3 regions of the Vreelandella aquamarina genome follow, and region 3 is predicted to be linked to each of the others. Evidence: predicted binding sites of a transcription regulator. Region 3 holds the regulator's gene; each other region holds the start of a gene.
The links. The regulator LexA, encoded in region 3, represses DNA repair genes until DNA is damaged. The targets are predictions, from matches to a motif close to TACTGTNTANNTANACAGTA.

Region 1 (10,326 bases), 450 kb from region 3:
TTGAGCATTAGCGAGTTCATCTTACGCATCGGCTCGAACATTTGGCGGGTTTGGGCGTTAAAGGCGTCCATCATTTTATCTTGCATTGTGGTTGCTCCTGTCTCTCGTTCCTTGGCATGAGCCTGGAGTGGCTCATCACATCGCAAATTGTTGCACCGCAAAAAGAGTAATACGTGGCATGCTGCTTTGCAACATGCCACTAACTCCCACTGCAGGGCCCCTTTTGATAGCGCCTGACTCGCCTACCCTTTGGCTCGAGAGCGCGACGACGCCGTGGCTTTCGCCTTGGTGGTCTTCTCACTGGCCGCCGACGAGGGTTCGCTATCTGCTTGGCTGGCACCGCCACTATGGGCACTACCGGCCTGACGCAGCATATCCAGCATCATCTGCTGATAGGTGCCAAAGTTAGCAAGCCCCTGTGAAAGTCCTTGCTGCATCATGGGTTGCTGCAGGAAAGGACGCATCAAGCTCATGGGGTCGTAACCTTCTACCCCTGATTCCATCTGCCGTTGGATGTTGTCCAGCAGGCTCTGCTGGAACGCTTCCACATCGGGCAGCCCCAGCGACTGCCGAAATTCATCCGGCGTCAGGTCAAACTCAACGTTAATTTTCATAGGGCACTCCTTAACCGTCTTCTTTGAGTGTAGCAGCGAACCACTCAGCGTACCTTGGCGTTATTGCTGGCCTAAACGCGGTGTATCAACGCTGACAGCAGCGTTTTGGCCCCGGTGGCGCAGCCAGTGGTCGAGCAGCGTAATCGCCATCATAGCCTCGGCAATCGGCGTTGCCCGAATGCCCACACAGGGGTCGTGACGCCCTTTGGTGATCACCTCGACCGGCTCGCCGTGCACATCGATGGAACGCCCTGGCGTGGTAATGCTGGAGGTCGGCTTCAGCGCTAGGCGTGCGACGATGGGCTGGCCGCTGGAGATACCGCCCAGTACGCCGCCCGCATGGTTGGAAAGAAAGCCATCCGGCGTCATCTCATCGCGGTGTTCGCTGCCGCGCTGGGCAATGCAGCCGAAGCCCGCGCCAATCTCGATCCCTTTTACCGCATTGATACTCATCAAACCGTGCGCTAGGTCAGCATCCAGACGGTCGAAGACCGGCTCGCCCAGGCCTACGGGCACGCCATCGGCAATCACGGTAATTTCCGCGCCCACGGAGTCTTGGTCCCGGCGCAGCTGGTCCATGTAGCTTTCTAGCTCGGCGACTTTATCGGGGTCGGGGCAGAAGAAGGCGTTCTGATCGACGGCTTCCCAGGTTTTGAAGTCGATCTTGATCGGGCCGAGCTGGCTCATGTAACCGCGAATTTGAATGCCCTGTGCCGCCAGCACCTTTTTGGCAATGGCACCCGCCGCCACGCGCATGGCGGTCTCACGGGCACTGGAGCGGCCGCCACCCCGGTAGTCCCGGTGACCATACTTGTGATGGTAGGTGTAGTCCGCGTGGGCGGGGCGGAACTGGTCTTTGATCTTGGAGTAATCTTTGGAGCGCTGGTCGGTGTTTTCGATTAGCAGGCCAATCGAGGTGCCGGTGGTCTTGCCTTCGAACACGCCGGACAGAATACGCACCTGATCCGGCTCTTTGCGCTGGGTGGTGTGGCGCGAGCTGCCGGGGCGGCGGCGATCCAGATCGCCCTGCAGATCCTCTTCGCTAATCGCAATGCCCGGAGGGCAGCCATCGACAATGGCCCCTAACGCGGGGCCGTGGCTTTCGCCAAAGGTGGTGACGGTAAACAGTTTGCCAAACGTATTGCCAGACATGGGCGTTAATTCCTCACGCAAAAGACGCCGCATGGGCGTCGAGTTCAGCGGCGCTCAGGGCAAACACGCCCTGGCCGCCACGCTCGAATTCAAGCCAGATAAAGGGCACCTCGGGGAAGGCGGCCTCCACATGGCGGTCAGAGTTGCCGACTTCGACGATCAGCCACCCCTCTTCCGTTAGGTGTGACCGGGCCTCGCGCAGAATACGCCGCACGATATCCAGGCCGTCGCTGCCCGCGCCCAGCGCCAACGACGGCTCGTGGCGGAACTCGGCGGGCATGGTGGCCAGGTCGCGTTCATCGACATAGGGCGGATTGGAGACGATCAGGTCGAAGCGCTGGCCTTCCAGGCTGTCGAACACGTCAGACTCCACGGCGCGTACACGGTCGCCGACATCGTGGCGGGTAATATTCTGCCGCGCTACGGCCAAGGCATCCTGGCTGATATCCGCCAGCGCCACTTCGCAGGTGGGCAATACCAGCGCCGTGGCAATGCCAATGCAGCCGGAGCCGGTGCACAAATCCAGCACGCGGGCGGGCGGCTCTTCGGGGAACCACGCCGCAAAGCCATCTTCGATCAGCTCGGCAATCGGTGAGCGGGGAATCAGCACGCGCTCATCTACATTGAAGGGGTAGCCTGCGAAGAAGGCTTCCCCCAGCAGGTAAGGCAGCGGGCGGCGCGTGGTAACGCGCTCGCGGGCGAGGCGAATGATCCGCTCACGCTCGATGGGCAGCAGCCGCGCATCCAGCACGGCCGGGTCGACGTTCCAAGGAAGATGCAGCGCGCCCAGGCAGAGGGCGACCGCTTCGTCCCAGGGTGACTGCGTGCCGTGCCCATAGTGCAACCCCGCCAAGTAGAACTCGCTGGAGACCCAGCGCAAATAGTCCCGCAGTGTAAAAAGATCGCTGACCAGCGCCGAATCCGGCAGCGATAGCGTCGAAGGGGAGGACTCATCGGTGAGATGCGTGGTCACAAGGGCTCCTGGCGTCAAAAGGTCGTTGGGGGATTGTACCTTTGACGCCGCCCGGTTCACAGCAGCGCCAAGCTCGCTATACTGTCTCGCCTTAGCGTTTTTTATCCACCGCCCCTTTTTTCACCACTACTTAGTTGATTCGAGCCGACCATGACGCGACACCTGCCCAACGATGACGATATCAGTGCCTTTCGCCAAGCGCTGCAGGCGGCAGGGGTACGCCGTATTGCCACCAACCAAGCCGACCCCGGCAAGCCAAAGCGCCAGTCAGATGCCAGCGAAGCGCGTCGCCGAGCGGCGGTCGAGAGCAGTACGCTGCAAACCAGCGGGCGCACGTCCGATGGCCGGGTGGAAGCCGTACGGCCATCGGAGTATTTAGAGTTCAGCGTGCCGGACCTGCCCTGGCGCACCTTCAGCCAGCTCAAGCGCGGGCAGACGGCGTGGCAGGCGGGGTTGGATCTGCACGGTTACACTTTGGAAGAGGCGCGGCTGGAGCTGGAGAGTTTTTTGCGCGATGCCGCTGCCCAGGGGCTGCGCTGTGTGCTGGTGGTGCATGGCAAGGCGTGGGGCACCACGTCTGATTTCCCGGTACTGAAAAGCCACACCAACGCGTGGCTACGGGAGTGGCCCGGCGTGCTGGCGTTCTGCTCCGCCACCGATATCGATGGCGGCACCGGGGCGGTGTATATCCTGCTGCGCAAGCGCGGCCAGTAGCGATACCTTTTCTGCCATTGCGTTGAATCACTGTTTTTTTCGCCGCCACGCCCTCGTCACGACTACTCAGCTGCATCCGAGGCGATGCTCGGCATGCGTCGCTCCAACGCTTCGTCGGCTAGGTGGCGGCCTAACCGAATCAGCTCGTTGGCGCGGTGAAACTCGTAGGTACTGCACACCGTTTTGGGAATTTCGATCAGTACGTCAGGCGGGTAGCCCGCCACTTTGTACTTCGCCAGCGCCGCCTGGGTGATATCGAACGACTCCAGAATCATATCCAGCTTGCCCCACTCGCGCTTACCGCGCAGATCCACCGTCTCATCGTCGTCGCTGTCGTCACCGCCGCCGCCCAGGCCGCCCCAAAGCCGCCGGGTCGTGGCGCGTACTTCATCCATCCAGCCGCCTATGTTGGCGTCGCGGTCCCGCTCCAAGGCGGTGCGGTCGTCATCGCCCCCCTCCTGGGGCAGCAGCTCGTCCAGCGTTACGGGCTGCGGGCTGTGGGCGGTAACGTTCACGGCAACCACGAAATCCGCCTCGTGGGCGGCGAGAATCGGCATCATGGGGAGCGGGTTGAGCAGCCCGCCATCCACCAGCACCTGCTCGCCGATGTGGACCGGCGTAATCACCCCAGGCACGGCAATCGAGGCGCGAATGGCTCGCAGCAGCGGGCCGTTTTGAAACCAGACTTCGCGTTGGCGCACCAAGTCCGTCGCCACGGTGGTCACTGGGATGGGCAGATCTTCGATCAGTCGGTCGCCCACCAACTCTTCCAATTTGCTCATCACTTTATTGGCGCGCATCGCCCCCATGGGGCTCCAGGTCACGTCGACCAGCTTGAGCACGTCCAAGTAGTCGAGGTTGCACACCCACTCGCGGTACTCCGGCAGCTTGCCCGAGGCATAAATGCCACCGATCAGCGCACCCATGGAGCACCCGGCAATCGAAATGATCTCGAAGCCTCGGGCCTCCAGCGCTTCAATCACACCGATATGGGCGTACCCTCTTGCACCGCCGCTCCCCAGCACCAGGGCCACTTTACGACCGCTCCCCAACGCTCTCCCCGTCAACTGGCTAACCACGTTCTGCCCCTCCTTTTTGGCATGGTGTCTCATACGCACACGTCGTTCTTGTGTTCCAACGTTAACTGGCCGTGTGGCCTTCCCGGCAAATCACCTCGGCCACGCGCTCGACGGCCTGCGGCTCCAAATGCAAATGGTGACCGCCAGCCAGCACGTGCCGAGTGAGCTGCGGCACCGCCTGCCGCGCCTGGGCTGCCCAGGCACGCTCGCCCAAAATGCCCTGCTCTCCTTCTATCAATAGCACCGGTGCGCGAATCTCGCTCAGTACCGCTAGCACTTGCGGCGGTGTAAAGCGCACCAGAGAGGGCTTGAGCAGGCGGCTGTCGGTACGCATTTGCACTTTGCCATCGGCCGTGGCTTGAGTATTACGCTCGACCAGCGGCGTGGCGGTGATGCTATCCAACGGCGTGACGCCGCCCGCCACCCGGGCCGCAATGGCACTTTCCAGGTCGGGGTAGCGCGGTGTGCGAGACGAGGAGCGCCGGTGAGCGATGATGCCTTTACGCAGTTGGCTGGCCGTCTCTTCTGCCGACGTATTGAGCGCGCCCAACCCGTCCAGCAAAATCAGTCGCGCTACTTTTTCCGGCAGCGCGGCCGCGACCAAGCAAGAGACCGCCGCGCCCATGGAGTGCGCCAGCAGCGTGGTCTGCTCGAGGCCTAGGGCATCCATGGCATCCAGCACATCGTGGGTGTAGTCCCAAAGCGCGTAGTCGCTGCCAGTCGGGGCATGAGCGGAGTGCCCGTGGCCTCGAAAATCGATCGCCACGATGCGAATGCCCAGCGCGCTCACCAAGCGTGGGGCCAAGCGTGTAAAGCTGGCGGCATTATCCAGCCAACCATGCAGCGCCAGCCAGGTGGGTGCGTCGTACTGCCCCCAGCTCAATGCCGCCAACCGCCCACCGGCCAACGAAAGCGGCTGAGGCGCCGCGCCTACTCGGGAAGCGTCGTTCATAACAATGGGTCTCACTGCGAAAATCTGGCGCGTCTGATGATGCGCCTAAATGTGAACATTACGATGCAAACATTGCGGTGCAAACGTTGTGGCTCAAACGTTACCATGCTCGGCGCAGCGCTTGTGCTGCTTTTACGCGGCCATGGGCCACGACGCCGTTCATTTTTTGATGGAGATTGCCATGAAACCTCGCCGCGATACCCGCGTTCGCAACCTTGTGTTCTTTATTACAGTCATCAGTGCTTTGGTCGTGGGGCTGTGGCTGGCTCGCTAAGGGCAGTGCTTGCAATTTTTGCCTCGTGAATAAATACTGTTTATATATACTGTATATAAACACACTATTTATTCTTGAGGATACCGACGATGCCGTCTCAACTCGCCCCCGTTGCGACAGCCTTGCCGTTAACGTCTCAGCCGCTGCCGTTTCCTCCCCAAACGGGCCGCGCCGGCATTAGCGGCTTTCCCTCCCCCGCCCAAGATTACGAGCCGCGCACCCTCGATCTCAATGCGCGGCTGATCAAACACCCCACCCAAACGTTTTACCTCACCGCCACCGGCGACAGCATGGAGGGCTGGGGAATCTTCGAAGGCGATTTACTGGTCGTCGACCGCAGCGTGACGCCCCGCTTAGGGCATATCCTCGTGGCCATGTTCGACGAGGAAGTGCTGATCAAGCGCTACGCACTATATCGCGGCACGCCCCACCTCTGCTCTGCCCACCCCCACTATCCGCCGCTGCCGCTAGAAGGCACTGACTGCCAGCTATGGGGCGTGGTGCGCGCCGTCATTCACGAGTACTTGCCATGATCGGGTTAGTGGATGCCAATAACTTCTATGTCTCCTGCGAGCGGGTGTTCAACCCCGCGCTAGAGGGCAAGCCGGTTGGCGTGATGTCGAATAACGACGGCTGTGTGATTGCTCGTTCGGAGGAGATGAAAGCCATGGAGATCGCCATGGGCACGCCCGCGTACCAGTTAGAGGGGCTACGCCGCCGTGGGGCGATTCATCTGCTCTCTTCCAACTACGAGCTGTATGGCGATATGTCGGCACGGCTGGCCCAACTGCTGCGCGATGCCTGCCCCGAGGTCGCCCCCTACTCCATCGACGAGATGTTCATTTACCTGGATGGCTTCGACGATGCCCAGTGCCAAGCCATCGGTGCAGCGCTGCGCCGCCGTATTCGTCGCCATTTAGGGCTGCCCGTGTGCGTGGGCCTTGCGCCGACACACACGCTATCCAAGCTTGCCAACCACGTGGCCAAAAAGCAGCCGCATTACGAGGGAGTGTGCTTGCTTCACGGCGAGAGCCTTACCACGCAGGTAGTGCTGAAACAGCTCGCTGTTAGCGAGGTATGGGGCGTCGGTCGGCGCTTGGCGGAGCGGCTAGCGGTCAGCGGCATTCGCACTGCCTGGGATCTGCGCGAGTGCGACCCCAAGCAGCTGCGCAAACGCTTTTCCGTGGTACTGGCACGCACCGCGCTGGAGCTACGCGGTACGCCCTGCCTAGAGATGAACGCCGTGGAGCAGCCCCGCCAGCGCATCATGACCTCCCGCTCGTTCGGCCAATCCACCGGCGTAAAAGAGGAGCTGCACGCCGCCCTACGCCGTCACGCCCAGCGAAGTGCCGAAAAATTGCGCCAGCAAGGCAGCCTGGCCCGCGCGGTGATGCTTTTTTTAAACACCAACCGCCACCGCAAAGATCAGCCGCAGCTCTCGCCCAGCGCGATGATTCCCCTCGCTGCGCCCACTGACGATACCCGCCTCATTCTAGAAGCCGTGCGTGAAGGGCTCGATCAGATGTATCGCCCCGGCTACACATTCATGAAAGCCGGCGTCATGCTGCTGGACTTGGTGGATGCGCAGCAGTACCAGCTCTCTTTGCTGCAGCCCACGACCAAGGCGCACCCGCAGCTGATGAAGACGGTCGACGCCATCAACCAAAAGATGGGGCAAGGCACGCTGCGCTTTGGTATGACCGGTGCCGACGCGCCTTGGCAACTGCGCTGCGCGCATCGTTCCAGGCGTTACACCACGTGCTGGGATGAGTTAATGGAGGCAGGTACTCACCCTGGCGCGATTGCCGACGCCAGGGCAAGGCGAGAAAAACAGCGCTTAGCGGGCGGAAAGCGCTTGGCGAAGACGCGGGCTAATGGCTTCACCGATCACGGCAATGAGTACCAGCAGCGCTAGCAGCACCGGCCAATGGGCGGCAAACGAGACCTGATACAGGCCCAAGGCATCGACAAAGATCACCAGAATGCCCAGCGGGCTGACGTAGCGCACCATGGCCAACCACAGCGCATAGGGCAGCGGCGCTAGCCCCAGCTCGTCGCGGAACGTCTCGCTTTTCAATACGAAGCCCGCCAACAGCACCATGCCCAGACCGCCCAGCGGCATCATCCAGCGGGAGGTGAGGTAATCCAGCCAGTCAAAGACGTTCTTGCCTGCCATCGTCCAGTCGGCACCCAGGTTGAACGACAGCATCGCCAGTGTGCTGATCAGCCACAGCACGATGCCAGTGGCCCAGGCAGCCGACTTACGGCTCATGCCTTTGTTATCGCACAGCCACGAGACCGTCGCTTCCACCATGGAGATCGACGACGTGAGCGCGGCCATGGAGAGCATCAAGAAGAACAGCACGCCGAAGAGCGTCCCCATGGGCATTGCTTGGAACGCCAGCGGCAAGCTCATGAAGATCAGCCCTGGGCCTTCGCCGGGGTTCATGCCGTTGGCAAAAATCACCGGGAAGATCGCCAGCCCGGCCATGAGCGCTACCACGGTATCCGCCACGGCGACGCTGAGCGTGGTGCGGCCAATGGAGGTGCCTTTGGGCAGGTAGCTGCCATAGGTCAGGATCGCTCCCGACGCTAGCGAGAGCGTAAAGAACGCATGACCCAGCGCCGCCAGCATCCCTTCGCTGGAGAGGCTACCCGCCTTGAAGGAGAACAGGAAGCGCACCGCGTCACCAAACCCGCCGGAAAACACGCCAAACACGATCAACAGCAGCAGCATGAGTACGAGGCCAGGCATCATCCAACTGACGTTTTTTTCGATGCCCTCTTGAACGCCTTTGCCGACGATGACCATAGTCAGCAGCGTGACCAGCGTACTCCATCCCCCCAGCGTCAGCGGGTTGGCATTGTTGGCCCCAAACACGGCCGCCATGTCGTCGACGCTGGTGCCTGCCAAACCGCCGGAGAGCATTTTCCACAAGTAGGAGAACGACCAGCCCGCCACCACGACGTAGAACGACAAAATCATGAAGCCGCACAGCATGGCCATCCAGCCCAGCAGCGACCAAGCGGACGAGCGGCCAGACTCGTTTACCACCCGGCGAATGGCGTCGATGGGGCTACCGCGCCCTCGGCGGCCAAAGGCAATTTCCGTCATCATGACCGGCACACCTACCGCCAAGATACAGGCCAAATAGACCAGCACGAAGGCCCCACCACCGTATTCACCGGTGATGTAAGGGAATTTCCAAATATTGCCGAGCCCTACCGCTGAGCCTGTGGCTGCCAGCATGAAGCCCCAGCGGCCCAGCCACTGAATGCGAGGTTGTCCCGAAGACGCCATGACCTTCCACCCTATCGGAAAAAAGCGCCTATCCTAGTGGATTTTGCCGCGAATGCCCACGTATCACGGCGTGGCATAGCTGGCTTTGGCTTCGGTATCTAGCCGCTGGGCGGTTTGGTCGACGCGACGCAGCCACGCCAACAGCAAGGCACCCAACCCCACAAAGCCACCCGCTAACCACAAGCCGACATCGTAATGGCCGGAGGCTTCCGCGAGCATGCCGGTGAGCGCAGGTGCCACAATCTGCGCTGCGCCGTAAGCCAACGTCATTTGTCCCATCAAGCGGGCGGGGCTGGCGGGGTACAGCCTACCCGCCATGGTCAGCACTAAACTGACGCACCCCAGGAACGTGCCGCCATAGAGCACTGCGCTAATCAAAACGCCCGGTAACGTTGGGCTGATCGCAGGCAGCACAATGCCGACTACCTGCACCATCATGGCCATAATCAGCGCGCCTAAGTAACCAATCCGCCGCGCGATTAAATCCCACAGCATCACGGCGGGTGCTGCGGCCAGCCCCACCAGCGCAAAGGCCCAGTTTCCGGCTCCGGCCAGCAGCGGTTCACGCTCCACAATCGCGACCAAAAACGTTGCGCTGATCACATAGCCATAGCCCGCACAAAAGTAGGAAGGCAGCATAAAACGCATAAAGGTGCGGCTAGGCGGCGTTGCAGGTTGATGACTGGCAGCGCTGCCTACCACCGGTTTCACCGGACGCGGTAACCAGCACCAGGCAGGCACCAGCAGCACCGCCCCCAACGCGCTAAAGCCCCACCACTGCGCTTGCCAGCTCATTGGCAGCGCCAGCATTAGCTCTACTGCTAAGGCCGCGACCACAATGCCAATGCCGACGCCTGCAAAGTGGATGCCCAGCTCGCCCCGCTGATGGTGCTGAATCAGCCAGTGCAAAATCAGCCCTGATGCCAACAGCATCGAGCCGCTGCTAGAAAGCCCCGCCAAAAAGCGCAGCCCCGCCCATACCCAAAAGTGCTCGGTTAGCGCCATACCGGCGGTGGTTAACACGGCCAGCACTAAGCCAATGCGAAACAGCGTGTCCTTCAAATAAATCGTGCGAATAGAGGCCGCCAGCACCGCTCCTAGCATATAGCCAGCGTAATTCAACGCTGCTAGCCAACCGCCATCGGCATCACTGATCCAGCTCTGCTGCTGCATCACCGGCAGTAGCGGCGTATAGGCAAATCGCGCAATGCCGATACATAAAATTTGGCTAAATACCCCCGCCAACAGCACTTTAAAGCGCTGGGCC
Region 2 (10,326 bases), 910 kb from region 3:
CGGCGTATGATCTAGTCACGCGTCTGAAAAAAGAGCTCTCTATTCCGGTTCACCTGCACTGCCATGCGACCACAGGCTTATCGACCTCGACCATTTTGAAAGCGGTCGAAGCAGGAGTCGATAACGTCGACACCGCCATCTCCTCCATGTCGATGACCTACGGCCACAGCCCGACGGAATCGGTGGTCGCCATGCTAAAAGATACCGACCGCGACACTGGCTTGGACCTAGAGTTGCTGGAAGATATCGCTGGCTACTTCCGCGAGGTGCGTAAAAAATACGCCGCCTTCGAAGGTTCGCTGCGCGGTATCGATTCACGCATTCTGGTGGCCCAGGTTCCCGGCGGCATGCTCACCAACATGGAGAGCCAGTTAAAAGAGCAGGGCGCTGGCGACAAGCTGGATGACGTGCTGAGTGAAATCCCCCGCGTCCGCGAAGATCTCGGTTTCATTCCGTTGGTGACGCCCACGTCACAAATCGTGGGTACCCAAGCGGTCATGAACGTCATGATGGGCGAGCGCTACAAGTCGATCTCTAAAGAGGTACAGGCGCTGCTGAAAGGTGAATACGGCTCTGCCCCAGCACCCTTCAATGCCGAATTGCAAAAGCGTGTGCTGGAAGGCGGCGAGCCAATTACCTGCCGCCCGGCAGACAACCTCTCACCTGAGATGGACAAACTCGCCGCCGAGCTGAAAGAGAAAGCCAGCGCCGATGGCATTCGCCTTGCCGACGGCGAGCGGGAAGTGGATGACGTATTGACCTATGCGCTGTTCCCGCAGATTGGTTTGAAATTCCTCAAGAACCGCGACAATAAAGACGCTTTCGAGCCTGCGCCGGAAGCACCTCGCACGGCTGCGCCGGCCAAAGCAGAAACAGCCCCTGCCGCCGCACCAAGCGCTGGTGCTGGCCCGGAGACCTATACCGTGAAGCTCAACGGCAAGGCGTACGTGGTCGAGGTGTCGGAGGGGGGGGAGATTGGCAACATTCAAGAGCAGTCCGACGCCCAGCCCGAAGCCGACGCCCCGGCACCCAGCGGTGTCAGCATCGATGCGCCGCTGGCGGGTAACATCTTCAAAGTGAACGTGCGGCCAGGCGACCAAGTGGCCGAAGGCGATGTCGTGATCATTCTGGAAGCCATGAAGATGGAAACCGAAGTGCGTGCCAGCAGCGCCGGTACGGTGTCGAAAGTCAACGTCAGCGAAGGCGATAGCGTGGCCGTTGGCGATGCGCTGATCGAGCTTTAAGGGCTTTTCGGAATGGATAAATTAATCACTCTATGGGAAGGCTCCGGGCTCTATAACCTGGAGCTTGGCCAAGCGGTCATGATCCTGGTGGGGCTTGGGCTACTCTACCTGGCGATCTACAAGAAGTTCGAGCCTCTGCTGCTGGTGCCGATTGGGTTTGGCGGTATTTTGGCCAACATTCCCGAGGCCGGTTTGGCGATTTCGGCGTTGGATCAAGCCATTGAAGTGGCCAAGCCCGCCGTGCTTGAGCAAATGGCGGCGGCGCTGGGCGCGACGCTGGACCCGCTGGCCGGTGTCGAGGGTTGGCGCGAGACCCTCAAGGCCATTGCCCACGACTCGGCCGCGCCGGATCAGCTGCGCGCTGCCAAAGACGTGGCGGTGAGCGTCGGCTACAGCGATGGCATGCTCTATAACTTCTACAAGGTCGCCATTGGCTCGGGCATTGCGCCGCTGCTGATCTTCATGGGCGTTGGAGCGATGACCGACTTCGGCCCGCTGCTGGCCAACCCGCGCACGCTGTTCCTGGGGGCGGCGGCGCAGTTCGGTATCTTTGCCACGCTGTTTGGCGCGGTGCTGCTGACGTCCATGGGCATCATGGATTTCTCGCTCAATCAGGCGGCGGCGATTGGTATCATCGGCGGGGCGGATGGTCCGACGTCGATCTACGTTTCCAGCGTGCTGGCGCCTGAGTTGCTAGGGGCGATTGCCGTCGCGGCCTATGCCTACATGGCACTGGTGCCGTTGATCCAACCGCCGATCATGCGCCTGTTGACCACCGAAAAAGAGCGCAAGATCACCATGACGCAGCTGCGTCCGGTCTCCAAGCTCGAAAAAGTGGTCTTCCCGCTGATGCTGTTGATTGCTGTGGCGCTATTTCTACCGGACGCGGCACCGCTGCTAGGCATGTTCTGCTTTGGTAACCTGATGCGCGAGTGTGGTGTGGTCGAGCGTCTTTCCGATACGGCGCAAAACGCGCTGATCAATATCGTGACGATCATTCTGGGGTTGTCGGTGGGTTCCAAGCTGATGGCGGAGAGCTTTTTGGCGTTCGAGACTCTAGGGATTCTGGGCCTGGGGATCGTGGCGTTCGGTATCGGCACCGCCGCCGGTGTCTTGATGGCCAAGCTGATGAACCTGGTCAGCAAAATGCCCATCAACCCGTTGATTGGCGCGGCAGGTGTGTCTGCCGTGCCGATGGCGGCGCGCGTGGCGAATAAGGTCGGTCTGGAAGCGAACCCGCACAACTTCCTGTTGATGCATGCCATGGGGCCGAACGTGGCTGGGGTCATCGGTTCGGCGGTGGCTGCCGGGGTAATGATCAAGTACCTGGGCTAGGCGGCTCGTTAGACAGCACGCCTGCCGCTATAGAACGCGGCTTACCGAGCAAGCGCTCGTGTAAGCCGCGTTTTTTTTATATTTGCTGTAGCTCAATGGCTGTTTTAAGACGATTTTCTAGGCCGCTGATATCCAGCTCGACATCCCGTGGCCAGCCGATGGTCAAACTCACGCCGTTGCCATCGTACGCTGCCTGTTGTACGGGCAGGCCCTGCTCGTCGCACCAAGCCCGGGCTTGCGCCTCGTGGGCGAAGCTAACTTTCAACTCATAGAGATCCCGCTCGACGACTTCCCGGGTGGGCAGCGTTTCGAGCCCGGCATTCACCGCCTGCGCATAGGCGCGGGCTAACCCGCCGGTGCCGAGCTTGGTGCCGCCAAAGTAGCGAATCACCACACAGCCAATCTCGCCGAGTTGGCTGCCCTGCAGCGCCTGAAACATGGGGCGCCCTGCGGTGCCGCCCGGTTCACCATCGTCAGAAAAACCGATGTGGGTTTGCTCGCCAGGCGGGCCTGCGATGAAGGCTGTACAGTGATGGCTGGCATTCGGATGGGCGGCTTTGGCCGCGTGTAGCAGCGTGTCGAAGGCGTCGGTGGTCGGGGCGTGGCACACCCAGGTCAAAAACTGACTCTTCTCGACGTCGATCTCGGCGGTGTGCCATGTATCAAGGGCTAAATCAGGAACTCGAAAACGCAACTAGGACTCCCGGCAGGGTGGATGACCAGTTAGTGATGCCGGGGGTCCGTGGCGTGTTGGGCCACGCCCATCACCATGCCCAGCACCTGAATATCACAATTATGCAGGAAGAGATCGGGCATGGCTGCATCTTCCGGCCATAAATGAATGCCCAGGCGACTAATGGAGAGCTGTTTTAGCGTTACCTCGCGCTGGTTGATCGTCGCAACGGCGGTCTCTTGATGAGCGTCGTGCTGGTGACGGTGAATGATGATGACATCGCCGTCGAACAGGTTGCAGTCGCGCATGCGGTCACCGCGAATACGCAGGGCGTAGGTGTTGCGACGTGTGACGCGAGGGGGTGTGCACGCTTGGCGCGTATGTGAGGAAGCGCTGCGAGACGCTAACGGGTGAGGCGTCGATGGCGCTACCGGTTGAGACAGCGTCTGAGGGGATACGTAAGAAGGGACGTGAGACGTTACCCGAGAGGATAGGCAGGTCGTCATAGTGTGTTCTCCCATGCAGCGCCCGTTGCCAAGGCGTTTGATTGAGTCGATACCTGTTGTTTTATTCTGTGGTGTCTATTCATACAGTGGTTACAGTATAAGCCTGTTTTTGCATACAGTGCTAGTCCTGTCTTTCGCTTGGCTCATCCGAAAGACGCTTAAGCCAGCATGGCTCTGGACCACGCTGCGACCCAAGACCGCAGAGCCCGACTGGCGGGAAAGGGCCTTTCCGTGTAGAGTTCGACCCAAAATCAATGTGCCTGGAGTGTCTTTTGAGCCTGTGCCTGCAAGCCCGACAATTGGCCTGTGAACGTGATGACCGTTGGCTGTTTGAAGGGCTCAATCTCGATATTCAAAGCGGCGAGATTGTGCGCATTGAAGGCCCCAACGGCAGCGGCAAGACGACCCTGCTGAAAATACTCTCTGGCCAATTAACCGATTACCGTGGCGAGCTTTACTGGAATGGCGAACCCATGCGCCAAGCCCGTGAACATTTTCTCGCTAATTTACTCTATTTAGGTCATGCCCCCGGTGTGAAGGCAGGTCTTTCGCCGCTGGAGAATTTAGCTTGGTATCAAGCGCTTAGCGGAGAAAAGGGCAGCGAGCCCGCACGAGAGGCGGCGTTGGCTGCCGTTGGGCTCGCCGGCTTCGAAGACGTGCCTGCCGGGCAGCTGTCCGCCGGGCAGCAGCGGCGTGTAGCGCTGGCGCGTTTGACCCTAACCCAGCGCGCGCTGTGGGTGCTCGACGAGCCTTTCACCGCGATCGATCGTCAAGGGGTGGCAGCGCTAGAAGCGCAGCTGGTGGCCCACGCGCAGTCTGGCGGCTGTGTGTTGGTCACTACGCACCATGCGCTGACCGAGTCACCCGTGCTTAGGCGTATTCAGCTGGGGTAAGAAGGAGACAGCGTTGCAACGTTCACACGCTCAACGGAGCACTCCCGAGGTGGTCATGCATGCCCCCCAGGGCGGTTTGATGGTGGCCATCAAGGCGACGCTTAAGCGCGACCTCACCCTGATGCTGCGCCGTCGTGGCGAAGTGCTCAATCCGCTGGTGTTCTTTGCGCTGGTGATTACCCTGTTTCCCATAGGGATTTCACCGGATCCAGAGCTGTTGGCAAGCATTGCGCCGGGGCTGTTATGGGTGGCCGCACTGCTCGCTGCCCTGCTTTCGCTGGATAGCCTGTTTCGCAGCGACTACGACGATGGCAGCCTCGAGCAGCTATTACTGGCCCCCCAGCCGCTGGCAGCGCTGGGGTTGGCAAAAGTGGCGGTACACTGGCTGCTGACCGGTCTGCCGCTCGCGCTCATGGCGCCCCTCTTGGGCATCATGCTGTCGCTTCCAGCGGGAAGCTACGCCGTGCTAGCGCTGTCGTTGGCACTCGGTACGGCCAGCTTGAGCCTGATCGGGGCCATCGGTGCCGCATTGACGGTGGGTCTAGCGCGGGGCGGTGTGCTGCTATCGCTGCTGGTGCTGCCGCTCTATATACCAGTACTAATTTTCGGCGCAGGTGCCGTACAGGCCGCGATTTTTGGCGATGGAATAGCCGCGCATTTGGCGATTCTAGGGGCCCTGTTAGCGCTGGCGCTGATGCTGGCACCCTGGGCCATTGCGGCATCGCTGCGCATCAGCATTAACGGTTAGAGGACGGGAACACCATGTGGGCCTTTATCAACAAACTAAGATCCCCCAAATGGTTCTATGCCATTAGCGCCAAGCTGCAGCCGTTTTTCTGGGTGGCAGCAACGTTGCTGCTGCTGGTCGGCACCGTTTGGGGGTTGGTCTTTGCACCGGCGGATTACCAGCAGGGCAATAGTTTTCGCATCATTTATGTCCACGTCCCTGCGGCGTTTCTAGCGCAGTCCATTTTCGTTTCCATGGCGGTCTCCGGGCTGGTGTTCATGGTCTGGAAAATCAAAGTGGCCGATATGGCTGCCACCGTCATGGCCCCGTTGGGGGCTGCGATGACCTTCGTGGCCCTTTTTTCGGGCGCAGTGTGGGGCGTGCCGACCTGGGGCACTTGGTGGATGTGGGACGCGCGCCTCACGTCCATGCTGATTCTGCTGTTTCTCTATCTGGGCGTGATAGCTCTGCGGGGTGCCTTTAGCAGCCGCGATAGCGGTTCCCGTGCCGCGTCGGTGCTGGCCATGGTCGGCGTCATCAATATCCCGATCATCAAATACTCCGTGGATTGGTGGTACACCCTGCACCAGCCCGCCACCTTTACGATTACCGGCCGCGCCGCCATGACCATGGATATGTGGGCGCCGCTACTCATTATGGTGTTGGGTTTTTACAGCTTTTTCATTGCCCTCACGCTGATGCGCACGCGCAGCGAAATTCTGCGTCGAGAAGCCAACAAGCGCTGGGTGCGCGAGCTTGCCGAGGAGACGAACTAATGGCCTTTTCCTCGCTGAACGAATTTTTTGCCATGGGCGGTCACGCGGTTTACGTGTGGGCTGCCTGGGGAGTCACTGCGCTATTGATGCTGGTCATCGTATGGCATGCCCGCCAGGAGCGCCGCCAGCTTCTTCACACGGTCAAGCGTCGGGTGCGTCGTGAGCACGCCCAGCGCCAGTCGTCACCGCATGCGCAGCCTCTGCAAGAGCCCGTTACCTCTGCTCAAAAGGACGTTCACCATGACGCCTAAACGTAAACAGAAGCTGTTTGTCATATTGGGGCTATTGTCGCTCACCGCTATTGCGGTGGGGCTCACCCTGTACGCGCTGCGCGCCAACATCAATCTGTTTTTCAGCCCGGTGCAAATCGCCCAGGGCGATGCCCCCATGGAGCGCCAGATTCGCGCGGGTGGCATGGTCAAAGAGGGCTCTGTGTCCCGCGACCCGGAAAGCCTGGACGTCGAGTTTGTGGTGACCGACTACGTGGACGATCTGGAGGTCTACTACAGCGGGATTCTGCCGGACCTGTTCCGTGAAGGGCAGGGCGTGGTGGTGGTCGGCGAACTGCAGGCCGATGGTCGTCTCTACGCCGATAAAGTGCTGGCGCGCCACGATGAAAACTACATGCCGCCTGAAGTGGCTCAGGCATTGGAAGAAGCAGGCTACTCCCCGGCCGACTTTCAAGCGAAAGCCGCCGAAGTGGGCAAGCGCCTAGAGCAGGAAGGCTCCCCAGAAGGAAGCGACTATTAACGGCTGAACGCACCCCACGCGATAAGGCCTGATGCTAATTCGGAGCGCCCATGTTAATTAAGATCATTCCTGAAATTGGCCACTTTGCCCTGGTCATCGCGCTATTAATGGCGGTGGTGCAGGCAGTGATGCCGCTTGCCGGGGCGGCGACCCGTCGCCCGCTATGGATGGCCTATGGCCGGCCCATGGCGACAGGGCAATTCCTGTTCGTCGCCATTGCCTACCTCTGTCTGACCGCCAGCTACATGCTGGATGATTTCAGTGTGGCCAACGTGGCCAATAATTCCAACTCGCTGCTGCCCTGGTACTACAAGTTCAGCGCGGTGTGGGGAAACCATGAAGGCTCGGTGCTGCTGTGGAGCCTGATGCTAGCGGGCTGGGGTTATGCGGCGTCGGTCTTCTCGGGCGACTTGCCCCGCGACATGGTGGCCAGGGTGCAGGGCGTGATGGGCATGGTATGTGTGGGCTTTCTGCTCTTCATTCTCGTGACCTCCAACCCCTTTGAACGCTTGCTACCCAACATGCCGCAGGATGGCGCGGACCTGAACCCGCTGCTGCAGGATTTTGGCTTGGTGGTTCACCCGCCGATGCTCTATATGGGCTACGTGGGCTTTTCGGTGGTTTTTGCGTTTGCCATCGCCGCGCTGCTGGGCGGGCGCTTAGACGCCGCCTGGACCCGCTGGGCGCGCCCCTGGACCAACGTGGCCTGGGCGTTTCTTACCGTGGGGATCGCACTCGGCAGCTGGTGGGCCTACTACGAGCTTGGTTGGGGCGGCTGGTGGTTCTGGGATCCGGTGGAGAACGCTTCGCTGCTGCCCTGGCTAACGGGCACGGCACTGGTTCACTCGCTGGCGGTGACCGAAAAACGTGGCTCGTTCAAGAGCTGGACGGTGCTGCTGGCGATCTCGACGTTCTCGCTGTCGCTGATGGGCACCTTCTTGGTGCGCTCGGGCGTACTGACCTCGGTGCACGCCTTTGCCAACGACCCCTCCCGTGGCTTCTTCATTTTGATGCTGCTGGCGATTACCGTCACGCTATCTCTGCTTGTGTTTGCCCTGCGCGCGCCAAGGGTGAGCCATAAGGTCGGTTTTAACTGGCTCTCGCGGGATTCGCTGCTGCTGATCAATAACATCCTCCTGGTCATCATGACCGTGACGGTGCTCTTGGGCACAGTGTACCCGCTGATTCTGGACTCTTTGGGGCTGGGTAAAATCAGCGTAGGCCCGCCTTACTTCAATGCGCTCTTTGTGCCGCTCACCGTGGTGATGTGTGTCTTCATGGGCTTGGGGCCAGTGGCGCGCTGGAAAAGCATGAGTGGCCGTGAGCTGTGGCGCAAGCTAGGTCTCGCGGCGGCAGCGGCCATCGTGCTGGGTGTGGCCATGCCGTTGGTCTACGACGGCGAATGGAACCTGTGGGTGTCGCTGGGCATTATTTCTGCGCTGTGGATCGTCTTGCCGATGGTGCGCGACCTGTTCGACAAGACCCGTCACGCCAGCTCGTTTGTCGCCGGGCTGCGCAAGCTCTCGCTCTCTTATTGGGGAATGGTGCTGGGCCACGTGGGCATTGCGGTGACCATCGTGGGCGTTGCCGTCGTTTCGAATTACAACATCGAACGCAACGTGCGCATGTCGCCGGGCACCACCGTGGAAGTGGCGGGCTATCAGTTCACCATGACGGAACTCACCAACCGACGTGGCCCCAACTTCCTGGCCGATACTTCGATCATTCAGGTACAGCGCGGGGACGAGGGACGCAGCTTCGTGATGCGCCCCGAGAAGCGCCTTTACCTCGCCACCGGCATGCCCATGACCCAAGTTGCGCTGCGCCCTGGTTTGTTCCGCGACCTCTATGTGGCCATGGGTGAAGACCTGGGCGACGGCAGCTATGCCATGCGTGTCCAGTACAAGCCGTTTGTGCGCTGGCTGTGGTTAGGCGGCCTGCTCATGGCCTTCGGCGGCGTTCTAGCCGTTGTGGATAAACGCTATCGTCGTGTCGCGAGTCGCCAGACAGCTCCCGCTCGGACGGATCGTTCGTCGTCTCAGGAGGCTATGGTATGACACGACGCCTGCTGCTTTTACTCCTGCCGATTGGCTTTCTCGGTATCGCGCTGTTTCTGTACCAAGGGTTGGGGCGCGATCCGTCGCAGCGTGACTCTGCGCTGATGGCACGTGAGTTTCCCGTATTCGAAGCCACCACGCTACGCGATGCTGATCGCCAAGTGGATCAAACGCTGATGATGGGGGAGGTCACGCTGGTCAATGTCTGGGGTGAGTGGTGCCCTGCATGTAAGCAGGAGATGCCCCAGCTTTTAGAGCTCGCCGATCACGGCATTCGTATGGTCGGCATCAACTACCGGGACACCCGTGAAAAGGGGCTAGAGTTTTTGAGCGAGTTCGGTGACCCGTTCGAGGTCAACGTGTTCGACCCCGAGGGCAGCCTGGGTTTCGACCTCGGTGTTTATGGCGCGCCTGAGACGTTTTTGGTGGATGCCGCAGGCGTGATCCGATACCACCATAAAGGATACGTGTCACCTGAAGACGTTCGTGAGCGCATCCTGCCGGAGGTAGAAAAATGGCGTTAATGCGTGGGATCTTCGCCGTGATGCTGCTGGCACTGGCGGGCAGTGTCGTGGCGGCAGGCATTGAAGTTCGCGAGTTCGACGACCCGGTGATGGAGCAGCGCTACCGTGACCTCACGGCCTCCATGCGCTGCCCGTTATGCGAAAACCAGGCTATCGATGACTCTGATGCGCCGATCTCTGGTGATATGCGCGAGCGGGTCTATCAGCTGCTTCAAGATGGTCAGTCGGATATCGAAATCATCAATCACATGGTGCAGCGTTTTGGGGAGTACATCCTCTACAACCCGCGCCTGGAAAACCGCACCTACCTGCTGTGGGGGCTGCCCATCGGTCTGTTCGTCCTCGGCACGCTCGTGGTCGTACTGATGGTGCGTGCTCGACGGAATGCGTCTGCGAAAGCGTTGAGCGCCGAAGAGCGCGCCCGCTTGGATGCTCTGATCAACCGCGAGAGGTCTTCATGACACCGCTCTGGATAGCGATTGCACTACTGTTATTACCTGCTCTATGGCTGCTGATTGCCCCCATGCGCGGTGCCCGCGTTCTGCGCGACCAGCTAGATCACTTTGAAGCCAACGATACGTCTGCCGAGCAGAACGTGGCGATTTTCCAGCGGCGCATGGCGTCCCTGGAAGCGGCACGCGAGCGTGGCGACATCGACGACGCTCGTTTTAATGAAGATCGCCTAGAGCTAGAGCGCAGCCTGCTGGAAGACACCGCCACTCAGGCCAAGCGGCCGCTGAAAGCTGCGAGCGCTGGACGGCTGGTGGTGCCGCTGGTCATGGTAGCGGTGGTGGGTGCCAGTACGTTTTGGTATCAGCAAAACGGTGCCGAAGGAGACCTG
Region 3 (10,326 bases):
CGCCAGCGTCCGGTCATCGACGGGTAGCGCCACGTGGGAGTCTGCCGCCACGCCCCCATGGCCGGGAAAGTGCTTACCCACGGCGGCCATGCCGGCATCATGCAAGCCTTCGACAAACGCATGGCCAAGTTTGGCCACGTGAAGCGGGTCACTGCTGAAGCTGCGCTCACCAATCACGCTGGACACGCCACTTTCCACGTCCAATACGGGAGCGAAGCTAATATCCAGCCCGCAGGCGGCCATCTCCATGCCTAACAGCCAGCCGGTATCTTTGGCGAGGCTCAAACCTGCTACTGGGTCGGTGGCGAACAGCTCACCAAGACGCGCCATGGCGGGTAACCGGGTAACGCCCTGCTTGATTCGCTGGACACGCCCCCCCTCTTGATCGATCCCCAGCAGCAAATCGCCTCTCACACGACGAATGCTCTCGCACAGCTTGCGAACTTGATATGCGTCTTCGACGTTACGGGCAAACAGAATCACACCGCCCACGGCGGGATCTTTTAGCAGGCGCTTTTCCGCGTTGGATAACTGTGGCCCTTCTAGGTCAAGCATGACCGGGCCGATGGGTTGCGTCATGGTGGTGAATCCAACAAAAAAGGGCGCCATTCTAGACTAACCGCTTAGCGTGTCAAAATTCTGGCAGGACGCCGCATCAATGGGCTTAATGAAGCCAAACCGGCGTACCGGGCTGGGCATGGTCGAATAAGAAGTGTAAATCGTCATTGCGCAGGCGTATGCAACCGTGAGAAGCGGCCTCGCCCATGGGCTGGTCCTCGGGGGTACCGTGCAGATAAATATAGCGCCGCTGGGAATCCACGCTCCCTCCGCGGTTCACACCCCGCTCCAACCCGCACAGCCATAGAATGCGCGTCAAAATCCAGTCGCGCGAGGGGTGCGCGGCCGCAAGCTCTGGCGAAAAGACTTCGCCTGTCCAGCGGCGACCACGAAACACGGCATTATCCGGACAACCGCGGCCAATCGACGCTCGCACATAGTGCCAGCCAAGCGGTGTTTGACCGCTACCCTCTTCCTGCCCCACGCCTGCCAGCCCCGTCGAAATCGCACACTCATGCTGAATGTCGTTCCCTTGCCACCAGCACAGCCTCTGGCGCTGGGTATCGATCTCTATCCAACCCCCGCGTGTTGGCGGCAGCTCAGCTAGCTTGGGCGTTACCATGGTGACCCTCTTCAACCACAGCGGGTAACGGTGCATTCATGGCCGCCACTACGACAGGACGCAGCCGTCGCACCAAATCACGCACCGTGACCTGCTCTTGATAATCCTTGGCAGCAATATCGCGCAGTGCATCCAGCCCTGACAGCGTGAATATTACCGTTCCTAACATAAAGTGTAGCCGCCAGAAGCGCTCGGCGTCCGGCAGATCCGGCGTCGCTTTGCGCACCAGCTCCGTAAAACGGGTGAACACATCACCATACTGCTGCTGGATGTAACGCCTCAAATGTCCCTGCGCTTGGCTGTAGGCCAACCCTAGCAGTCGCATGAACACTTTTAAGCTATTGCGCTCGGCGGGAACGGCGAGCACCGTGGTCGCCATGGTTTCCAGCAACACTTCTAGGGGAATCGGCTGGCCCTGGTAGCGCGCCTCTAGTTCATCCAGTGCGGTATGAAAGCGCGCCGAGAACGGATCGAGATAGCGGGCGAACACCGCTTGAATCAGCGCCTTTTTGGAACCAAAGTGGTAATTCACGGCGGCCAAATTGACCCGCGCCTTGCTAGTGATATTGCGCAGCGACGTCTCGGCAAAGCCTCGCTCTGCAAATAGCACCTCTGCCGTATCCAAAATACGCGTTACCGTATCCGACTGGGCCATAACGCCCTCCAAAAAACAGGTGTTTTAAACAACGCTGAATACTATGCCATTCGCTTTGCTGGCTCAATCTCTTATCCAATTCGTGCCTAGTCATTGACGGGTTTCATGTTTGTCTAGCTTTCGTGGTCCTCGCCATGTACTGGACAGAGCAACATACTGTATACTTAACCACATACTGATTAAGCCGACATGTAGCTACTGTCTTTTCACTGTTTTGGAGTTTGGTATGTCGCGTCCACTCACAGCACGTCAGCAGCACGTATTTGATTTCATCGTTAAGACCATGGGTGAGCTGGGTTATCCGCCAACGCGCGCCGAAATCGCCAAAGCGCTTGGCTTCCGCTCTCCCAATGCAGCGGAAGAGCACCTGCGCGCGTTAGAGCGCAAGGGGGCCATTCGCATTATTCGTAATACGTCCCGTGGGATCCGTCTGCCTAATCAAGAGCCGCTGGAACCTGCCGATACGCCAGCCCCTGCCACAGCATCGGTCGCCGCTGACCCTCTCCCCAACGGATTGCCCGTGATTGGTGAAGTGGCCGCTGGCAGCCCGATTCTGGCCGCCGAGCACATTGACCGTTACTGCCCGTTGCCTGCCGAGTACTTCACGCCCAAGGCCGATTATTTATTGCGGGTACGCGGCCTCTCCATGAAAGATGTCGGCATTTTGGAAGGCGACTTACTGGCCGTTCACCGTACCGACCGCGTGCGGGATGGTCAGATCGTGGTAGCACGACTAGAAGACGAAGTCACGGTCAAGCGTTTTAAACGCCAGGGGCATCAAGTGACGTTGATTGCCGAGAACGCCGACTTTGCCCCCATCGAGATCGATCTGCGCACGCAGCAACTGGATATCGAAGGCGTCGGCGTTGGGGTAATTCGTGGAGGCAACGGTCAGGCACTGGGCTGATCCTCACCGACGCTCTGCATACACTCGCCTGCGTTACTGGGAGTCGATATAACGGTGGTCATTGAACGTGGCCACCCAGTTCGGATGGTAGACCAGCAGGATGCTGAGCAGCATCCCCGTAATGAAGGCCTCGGAAGGCATCAGCAGTGGTAAAAAGCGGGCATACTCTTGAGCCAGATACACGGCTTCAGGGTCAGTGCCCGCCATGAGGATGAGCGCCACCGCCGACAGTCCACCCACCAATGTCGACAGCGCCGCACCAAAAAAGCCACAGGCAAATAGAAAGACCATCAAATTATCCGGCAGCCGGCGATCAACCAGCCGCCACACCACGCCTGTCACCATGGCAGGTACGATGCCGGTGACCAGCACGTTTGCCCCCAGCAGGGCCCAGTCGTTTCGTCCAATCGCCACCATGGCAACGTTGATCATCAGGTTGCTGATGAGCGCTAACGGCATTTTGAATACCAGCGTCATTAGTACCGTAAAGACCAAATGCAGCGTCAGCCAATCCACCGCTTGCGCACGTAGCTGCCAAAACAGCATGACGATCAGGGTTGCGGCCAGCCAGCGGTGCTGAAGCGCCGGATCATCCAGAAGAGGTTGCCAGGGGCGCAGCCAAACGCACCAGCCCATCACACCCAGTGACAACAACCCACTCATCACGAGCGCCCACGGTGCCAATACGCTTTGTGCAAAGGACATAGCGCCCCCAGAATCGATTAACTAAAGACGACCGTCTTATTGCCGTGGATGAGTACGCGATCTTCCAAGTGCCAACGCAAGCCGCGAGCCAGCACCGCTTTCTCCACGTCGCGACCAAACCGAACGAGGTCGGTAGGCGTATGACAGTGGCTGACCCGATGAATGTCTTGCTCGATGATCGGCCCGGCGTCCAGCTCTTCGGTCACGTAGTGGCATGTCGCACCGATCAGCTTCACGCCCCGCTCATAGGCTTGATGGTAGGGCTTGGCACCGGCAAACGACGGCAGGAAGCTGTGGTGGATGTTGATGACTCGACCTGCATAGCGCTCGCACAACGAGGGCGGCAGTATTTGCATATAGCGGGCCAGCACGACACAGTCTGCACGGGCCGCGTCGATCCGCTCTTGCACCTGGTCGAACGCCGGCTGTTTGTTGGCAGGATCGACCGGCACATGATGGTAGGGAATACCGTACCACTCGGTGAGCGAACGCATATCGTCATGGTTGGAAATCACGCTGACGATATCGCAATCCAACTCCCCTGCCTGCCAGCGGTAGAGCAAGTCGACCAAACAGTGAGACTCTCGGGATACCATCAACACCACGCGGCGGCGTTTCTCGGTATCCACCAGCGACCACTGCATATCGAACTCCGCCGCGACGGGTTCGAACGCGGAACGCAGCGCCTCTGCCGACATGCCGAGTGAGTCCGCCAGAATTTCATAGCGCATGAAAAAGCGGCCAGTCTCTAAATCCGAGTGCTGGCTTGCCTCGGTAATGGAACCACCCTGCTGAGCAATAAAGCTTGAGACACGCGCCACAATGCCCACTTGGTCTGGGCAGGAAACAACTAACCGGTAATAATGAGACATCACAAACACTCTTAACGTATTTAACGGCACGCTCGCCAAGCACCTGCCGGGCGGCAGGTAAACTCTGTAGCGACCTTAGTGTAACGTAAGCCGGATGATGAAGCACCGTGGTCAGGTGCCGCGATGATTGTTACCCGCCCCCCGCATCCCGTATAGTTAAGGGATTACTTTCTAGGCTTTTCATAACTGATGCATCCATCACGCGTTCAACTTCGTCCCCGTCGCCGCCCGCCTCTGCGCCTACTGCCGCTAGGTGGCTGTGGCGAAATTGGAATGAACCTTACGCTGTATGGATACGACGATCAGTGGATCGCCGTCGATTGCGGCATGATGATTCGCCAAGACCTGCCGAACTCCCCGCTTCAAGTACCCAACACGGATACCTTGGAAGCGCTCAAGATCGTACCTAAGGCGCTGTTCATTACGCACGGCCATGAAGACCATATCGGTGCCGTAGCGTGGTTGTGGCCTAAATGGGGCTGCCCGATCTTTGCCACGCCACTGGCGGCGGGACTACTTCGCTACAAGTTTGCCGAACACCAGCTCAGTAGCGCAGCGATTCAGATCATCGAACCAGGGGATGCGGTGGAGAGCGGTCCATTCACCCTTCGCTATCTCAGCGTTACCCACTCCATCCCCGAAAGCTGCGCCATCATGATGCAAGCGGGAGATTACCGCATCCTGCACACGGGAGACTGGAAACTCGATCCAACGCCGCTCATCGGTGCGCCGGTCAGTGCGGCACAGTTTCGAGCCTTGGCGCCGGTAGATCTGGTGGTGGGTGACTCTACCAATGCCCCCATGCCGGGACAGTCGGCGAGCGAAGGAGACGTCGCCAAGGCACTGGCCACCACGCTGAAAGCCTGCAAAGGCCGCGTAGTGGTGTCCTGCTTTGCCAGTAATTTGGCGCGGGTGTTGGCCATCGGCTTAGCGGCCCAGGCATGTGGCCGCCGGGTTAGCCTGATGGGCCGCTCGATGGAGCGCATGGTCAGTGTGGCCCGAGGCCTTGGCTACTTGGACGACTTTCCGCCCCTAGTGCCCGCCCACGACCTTGGTTACCTCCCCCCCGAAGAGGTCGTGATTATTGCCACCGGCAGCCAGGGCGAACCGCGCGCCGCTTTACAGCGTTTGGCCCAGCGACGCCATCCGTTCGTCGACTTGGAGCCAGGCGATAGCGTCATTTTTTCTGCCAAAGCCATTCCGGGCAATGAGCGCCCCATTGAGCAGCTTAAAAAACGTTTGTTGCAACTCGATGTCACGCTCTTCGATGAAACGAATCATCCCGAGCTTCACGCCACCGGCCACCCCGCTCAGGAAGAGCTCAAAAAGCTCTATCAGTGGGTCAGACCCAAAATGCTACTGCCGGTGCACGGCGAGGCTCGCCACCAAGCGGCGCATCAGGCGCTGGCCGAAGAGCTAGGTATTCAAGCACCGCTGGCACCCGTAAATGGTGACATGCTCGTGCTCGACCACCAGGGATTGCGCTGCGAGACGCGCTATCCGCAGCCCCCTTGCATCGTCAACCAAAATAGCGTGGTGCCCCACCCCGGCTTGGATATTGGCCAGCCCTCTTCCCGCCGAGGCAGCCTCTTTCTGGCTCTGCCGGTCGCTGCCACAGAGACCGGCTGGTGCCGAATCGGGCGCTTGATGCTAGATGCCAGCGGCGCCAGCCCCATGGACGAAGATAGCTTCAGCGAGTGGCTGGATGACCAGCTCGACGAGATCCCGGCAGATACGTTGGCCGATTTGCGTCATGCGCTTCAGCCAAGGCTGGTGCACTGGCTAGCGAACCACTTACAGCATATGCCGGACGTGCACCTGCAGATCATGGCCGCCGAAATGCCGACCATCGAAGAGCTGAACGACGAGCCTTGAGTACTACCACCGAGCAGCATCCTGCTGGTCGGTGTCGCGCTCTTTCACCCAGTAAGCTCCCTGTTTAGAGTGCTCTTTCTTCCAAAAGGGTGCCTGCGTTTTCAAATAATCCATGATGAAATCACACGCCTCGAACGCATCACGGCGGTGCGCGCTGGCGACCAGTACCCGCACGATGGGATCCCCAGGGGACAAATCACCCACCCGGTGAATGACCCGCACCGCTTGCAGTGACCAGCGCTGCCAAGCTTGCTCGGCAATCTGTGTCAAGATGCGCTCGGTCATGCCTGGGTAGTGTTCCAGGGTCAAGCCGGTGACGTCAGGCGTTTCGTTGAAATCTCGCACTAACCCGGTAAAGGTAACGATCGCGCCAATGTCAGTACGCTGGCGCAACGCACTTTCATAGCCATAATCCATGGAAAATGGCGCGGGCTGTACCGCTACCGCAATGTCTGGCGCTGTCGGTTCGTGAACGGACACGGCTTAGCCTCCGGTGACCGGCGGAAAAAAGGCCACTTCGTCTTCATCGGTAATGCGTGCGCTGTCATTAGCCATTACCTGGTTGATGGCACATAGCGTCCGCTGATCGGCAAGTACGGCAAAACGCGTGTCTTGAGCGCTGAGCGCCGCTTTCAAGCCAGCGACATCGCGACTTGGCAGCTTGTCCAAGCCAATGGCCAGATCGCTCTCACCGATACGCTCACGCAGTTCGGCCAGAAACTTGACCCGCACACAGGGGGAGGCGCAGCGCTCGCCGAGACTCACCTCGCCCGCAGCCCCTTCACCGGTGACGATGGGCGCGGTCATTTCCCGGCGGTAATCGCCGCGCTGACCGCCCTGCTTGCTATCCAGCTGTATTGCCTCGATACGCATCTCTTTGTCGACCGCTTTACACATGTCATACAGCGTCAAACATGCGACCGACACCGCGGTCAGCGCTTCCATTTCGACGCCGGTGCGGCCGTTCAAGCGGCACATGGCCGACACGTTCACACACCCTTGGTCATGGTCGATATCGAACGCTACCGCCACTTTGGATAGCGCCAGTGAGTGGCAAAGCGGAATGAGCTCATGGGTTCGCTTGGCCGCTTGGATACCGGCGATGCGGGCCGTGGCCAGCACATCGCCTTTAGGCAGCGCCCCATCACTTAGCAACTTCAAGGTGGCGGGCTGCATAACGATACGCCCGGAGGCGACCGCCTCTCGACGGGTTTCTTGCTTATCGCCGACGTCAACCATATTTGCTTCGCCGTGCGCATTCAGGTGGGTTAACTGCATGGTGTCACCTTTTCATCATCAAGCCAAAGAGCGGCGTTGTTGGTCGACCCACTCGCTTACCCAGCGAGCAATCTCTTCATGTTGATTCAAATTCAAGCGCGTAACGGAGGGCGCCAGCGCCACGGGCGGCTCACCGCTCAGCGCGACGGCCTGGGCCCACGGATCGGACAAAATCGCCGGATCACCGATACCGTCGCGGTAGAGCACCAGTTTGGGAATGGGCCAAGCCTTGAACCCTTCCACTATCACCAAATCAGGCGCGTGGGGGGTCATCAACGTCAACAGGTAGGCAAGATCGGGCTCCTCTTGCCCGGGCGTTTCCTGCATGAGCGCAAAACGCTGGCGCGATGCAATCAGCATGGGCGCTGCGCCAGCACTGCGCAATTTGTAGCTATCTTTCCCGGGCTGATCCACATCGAACTGGTGATGGGCGTGTTTGATCACCGCCACCGAAAGGCCCTGTTCACGCAGCTTAGGCAAAAGCTTCTCTAGCAGCGTGGTTTTGCCGGTTCCGCTCCAGGCTGCCACCCCCAATACGGGAAACGGGCAGTGTAGGGTATCACTCATAATTCACCATTAGCGCCACGGGTCATTCACCCTCTTTTTCAGCAGGCAACAGCCAGTTTAACGCAATGCCCACCAGCGCCGCCAAGCTGACACCCTGGAGCGTGAACTGCCCACCGCCAAACTGCATGCCGCCAATCCCGAACACCAAGATCAGCGACACCACCACCAAGTTACGCGCCGCCGTCAACGACTGCCCCGCGCGCACCAGGGTGTTCATTCCCACCACGGCAATCGAACCAAACAGCAGCGTCATGATGCCCCCCATGACCGGGCCAGGAATGGTTTGCAGCAGCGCCCCTAGCTTACCCACGAACGCCAGCACGATCGCGATGACCGCCGCTACCATCATGTAGGCGGGATTGAACGCTTTGGTCAGCGTCACGGCGCCGGTTACTTCAGAGTAAGTCGTGTTGGGCGGCCCGCCAAATAGCGCCGCAGCCGTGGTGGCCAAACCGTCGCCCAGCAGCGTTCGGTGCAAGCCGGGCTTTTCCATGTAGTTGGTGCGCGTGACCGAACCAATGGCCACCATGTCCCCAATGTGCTCGACGGCGGGTGCAATCGCTACAGGAATCATGAAGAGAATGGCCGCCCAATGAAAACTAGGGGCCGTAAAATTGGGTAACGAGAGCCAGGCAGCCTCCCGCACCGGCGTAAAGTCGATCACTCCCATGATGAGTGCCAGGGCATAGCCTGTCGCGATGCCCCCCATGATAGGCACCAGGCGCAGAATGCCGCGCCCAAACACTGCTAGCACTAGAGTGACCAGCAGGCTCGCCATGGAAAGAAAAATCGCCTGACCGTAGCCAATCTGGTCACTGGTTTCCCCGGTGGCCATGCTGACGGCGACCGGCGCGAGGGCTAAGCCGATCACCATGATAACGGGGCCAACCACCACGGCAGGCAGCAAGCGATGCAGCCAAGCGGTGCCTTTCAACCGCACCGCCTGGGAAATCGCCACATACACCAGGCCTGCTGCCATCAATCCACCCAAGGTGGCCGACACGCCAAAGCTGGCAATGGACCCCTGTATCGGGGCAATGAAGGCAAACGATGAGGCCAAAAAGACCGGCACGCTCTGCTTGGTCACACCATGGAACACCAGCGTACCTAGCCCGGCGGTAAAGAGCGCCACGCTGGGATCTAGCCCGGTCAATAGAGGCACCAGCACCAGCGCACCGAAGGCGACGAATAGCATCTGCGCGCCGGTCAGCAGCATTTTTGGCCAAGACTCTTGTCTCGCACTCGTTGTCATCACACCACTCCTGGGGTCTGTTATTCATCACGGAGGCAAAAAAATGCCCCCAACGCGATGCGTAAGGGGCCTTTAGAGGCGGAGCGCTTAACGCGTTCCGAAAATCTTATCGCCGGCATCTCCCAAACCGGGGACGATGTAGCCGTTCTCATCGAGTCGGTCATCCACCGACGCGGTGTAGATTTCTACATCAGGATAAGCATCTTGCACCCGTTTAATCCCTTCAGGGGCAGCCACCAAAACGATGACTTTCATATGCTCACAGCCGCGCTCACGCAGCATGTCCAACGTGGCCACCATGGAACCGCCGGTCGCCAGCATCGGGTCGATCACGATCGCCATCCGCTCTTCGATGTCGTTGGCGAACTTCGCAAAATACGGCACCGGCTGCAGTGTCTCTTCATCGCGGTACAAGCCGACGACGCTCACGCGTGCGCTGGGAATCAAATCCGTCACGCCTTCGAGCATGCCCAAGCCTGCACGCAGAATCGGGACGATGGTGACCTTCTTACCTTTCAGACGACGCGTCGCAATGGGCTCGCCGTTCCAGCCTTGAATCTCATGATCCTCAAGCTCCAGACCTTTGGTGGCTTCGTAGGTCAGAAGCTTAGCCACTTCACCTGCCAGTTCACGAAAGCTCTTGGTGCTCAAATCAGCTTCGCGCATCAGTCCCAGCTTATGTTGAACAAGCGGATGGTTAATGGCGTAGACACTCATGGGACTTCCTCACTGCAGGGGATTCAGGATGGCGACATAGGTCGCCATCGACATGCTTACAAAATTGCGCGCCATTCTACCCGCAACTGACCATCAGGTTAAGGGGTTTCCGGTAATTGCCACGCAATTGGTGCACGCCCCTGTGCTTCCAAGAACTGATTCGCCTTGGAAAAGTGACGATTGCCAAAAAAGCCGCGGTGAGCCGATAGCGGCGAGGGGTGTGGCGACTCCAACATCAAATGACGAGAAGTATCGATCAGCGACTTCTTTTGACGCGCATGGCTACCCCACAGAAGAAACACACTAGGTTCGGCGTGT

Region 1: a site for LexA is predicted at 5,793-5,812, ahead of CTT34_RS06085 (LexA family protein). Genes of this name have one in related genera too.
Region 2: a site for LexA is predicted at 3,828-3,847, ahead of CTT34_RS18400 (LexA family protein). Genes of this name have one in related genera too.

Annotation. Positions count from the first base shown of each region.
Region 1 is NZ_CP024621.1:1,235,306-1,245,631, reverse strand. It holds gene CTT34_RS06120 (phasin family protein) at 1-86, opposite strand, end outside; gene CTT34_RS06115 (hypothetical protein) at 243-614, opposite strand; gene aroC (chorismate synthase) at 675-1,766, opposite strand; gene prmB (50S ribosomal protein L3 N(5)-glutamine methyltransferase) at 1,780-2,739, opposite strand; gene CTT34_RS06100 (Smr/MutS family protein) at 2,890-3,453, shown strand; gene CTT34_RS06095 (patatin-like phospholipase family protein) at 3,516-4,565, opposite strand; gene CTT34_RS06090 (alpha/beta fold hydrolase) at 4,594-5,484, opposite strand; gene CTT34_RS06085 (LexA family protein) at 5,848-6,291, shown strand; gene CTT34_RS06080 (Y-family DNA polymerase) at 6,288-7,673, shown strand; gene CTT34_RS06075 (sodium-dependent transporter) at 7,596-9,059, opposite strand; gene CTT34_RS06070 (YbfB/YjiJ family MFS transporter) at 9,123-10,326, opposite strand, start outside.
Region 2 is NZ_CP024621.1:779,511-789,836, forward strand. It holds gene oadA (sodium-extruding oxaloacetate decarboxylase subunit alpha) at 1-1,244, shown strand, start outside; gene CTT34_RS03835 (sodium ion-translocating decarboxylase subunit beta) at 1,257-2,579, shown strand; gene CTT34_RS03840 (IMPACT family protein) at 2,656-3,273, opposite strand; gene CTT34_RS18400 (LexA family protein) at 3,303-3,758, opposite strand; gene ccmA (cytochrome c biogenesis heme-transporting ATPase CcmA) at 4,031-4,651, shown strand; gene ccmB (heme exporter protein CcmB) at 4,707-5,399, shown strand; gene CTT34_RS03860 (heme ABC transporter permease) at 5,414-6,154, shown strand; gene ccmD (heme exporter protein CcmD) at 6,154-6,405, shown strand; gene ccmE (cytochrome c maturation protein CcmE) at 6,395-6,904, shown strand; gene CTT34_RS03875 (heme lyase CcmF/NrfE family subunit) at 6,955-8,961, shown strand; gene CTT34_RS03880 (DsbE family thiol:disulfide interchange protein) at 8,958-9,485, shown strand; gene CTT34_RS03885 (cytochrome c-type biogenesis protein) at 9,476-9,946, shown strand; gene ccmI (c-type cytochrome biogenesis protein CcmI) at 9,943-10,326, shown strand, end outside.
Region 3 is NZ_CP024621.1:1,687,243-1,697,568, reverse strand. It holds gene nagZ (beta-N-acetylhexosaminidase) at 1-579, opposite strand, end outside; gene CTT34_RS08215 (L,D-transpeptidase) at 665-1,180, opposite strand; gene CTT34_RS08210 (TetR/AcrR family transcriptional regulator) at 1,158-1,835, opposite strand; gene lexA (transcriptional repressor LexA) at 2,062-2,742, shown strand; gene CTT34_RS08200 (energy-coupling factor ABC transporter permease) at 2,776-3,447, opposite strand; gene purU (formyltetrahydrofolate deformylase) at 3,465-4,319, opposite strand; gene CTT34_RS08190 (ribonuclease J) at 4,593-6,194, shown strand; gene moaE (molybdopterin synthase catalytic subunit MoaE) at 6,198-6,674, opposite strand; gene moaC (cyclic pyranopterin monophosphate synthase MoaC) at 6,678-7,472, opposite strand; gene mobB (molybdopterin-guanine dinucleotide biosynthesis protein B) at 7,491-8,039, opposite strand; gene CTT34_RS08170 (uracil-xanthine permease family protein) at 8,062-9,291, opposite strand; gene upp (uracil phosphoribosyltransferase) at 9,379-10,008, opposite strand; gene ung (uracil-DNA glycosylase) at 10,107-10,326, opposite strand, start outside.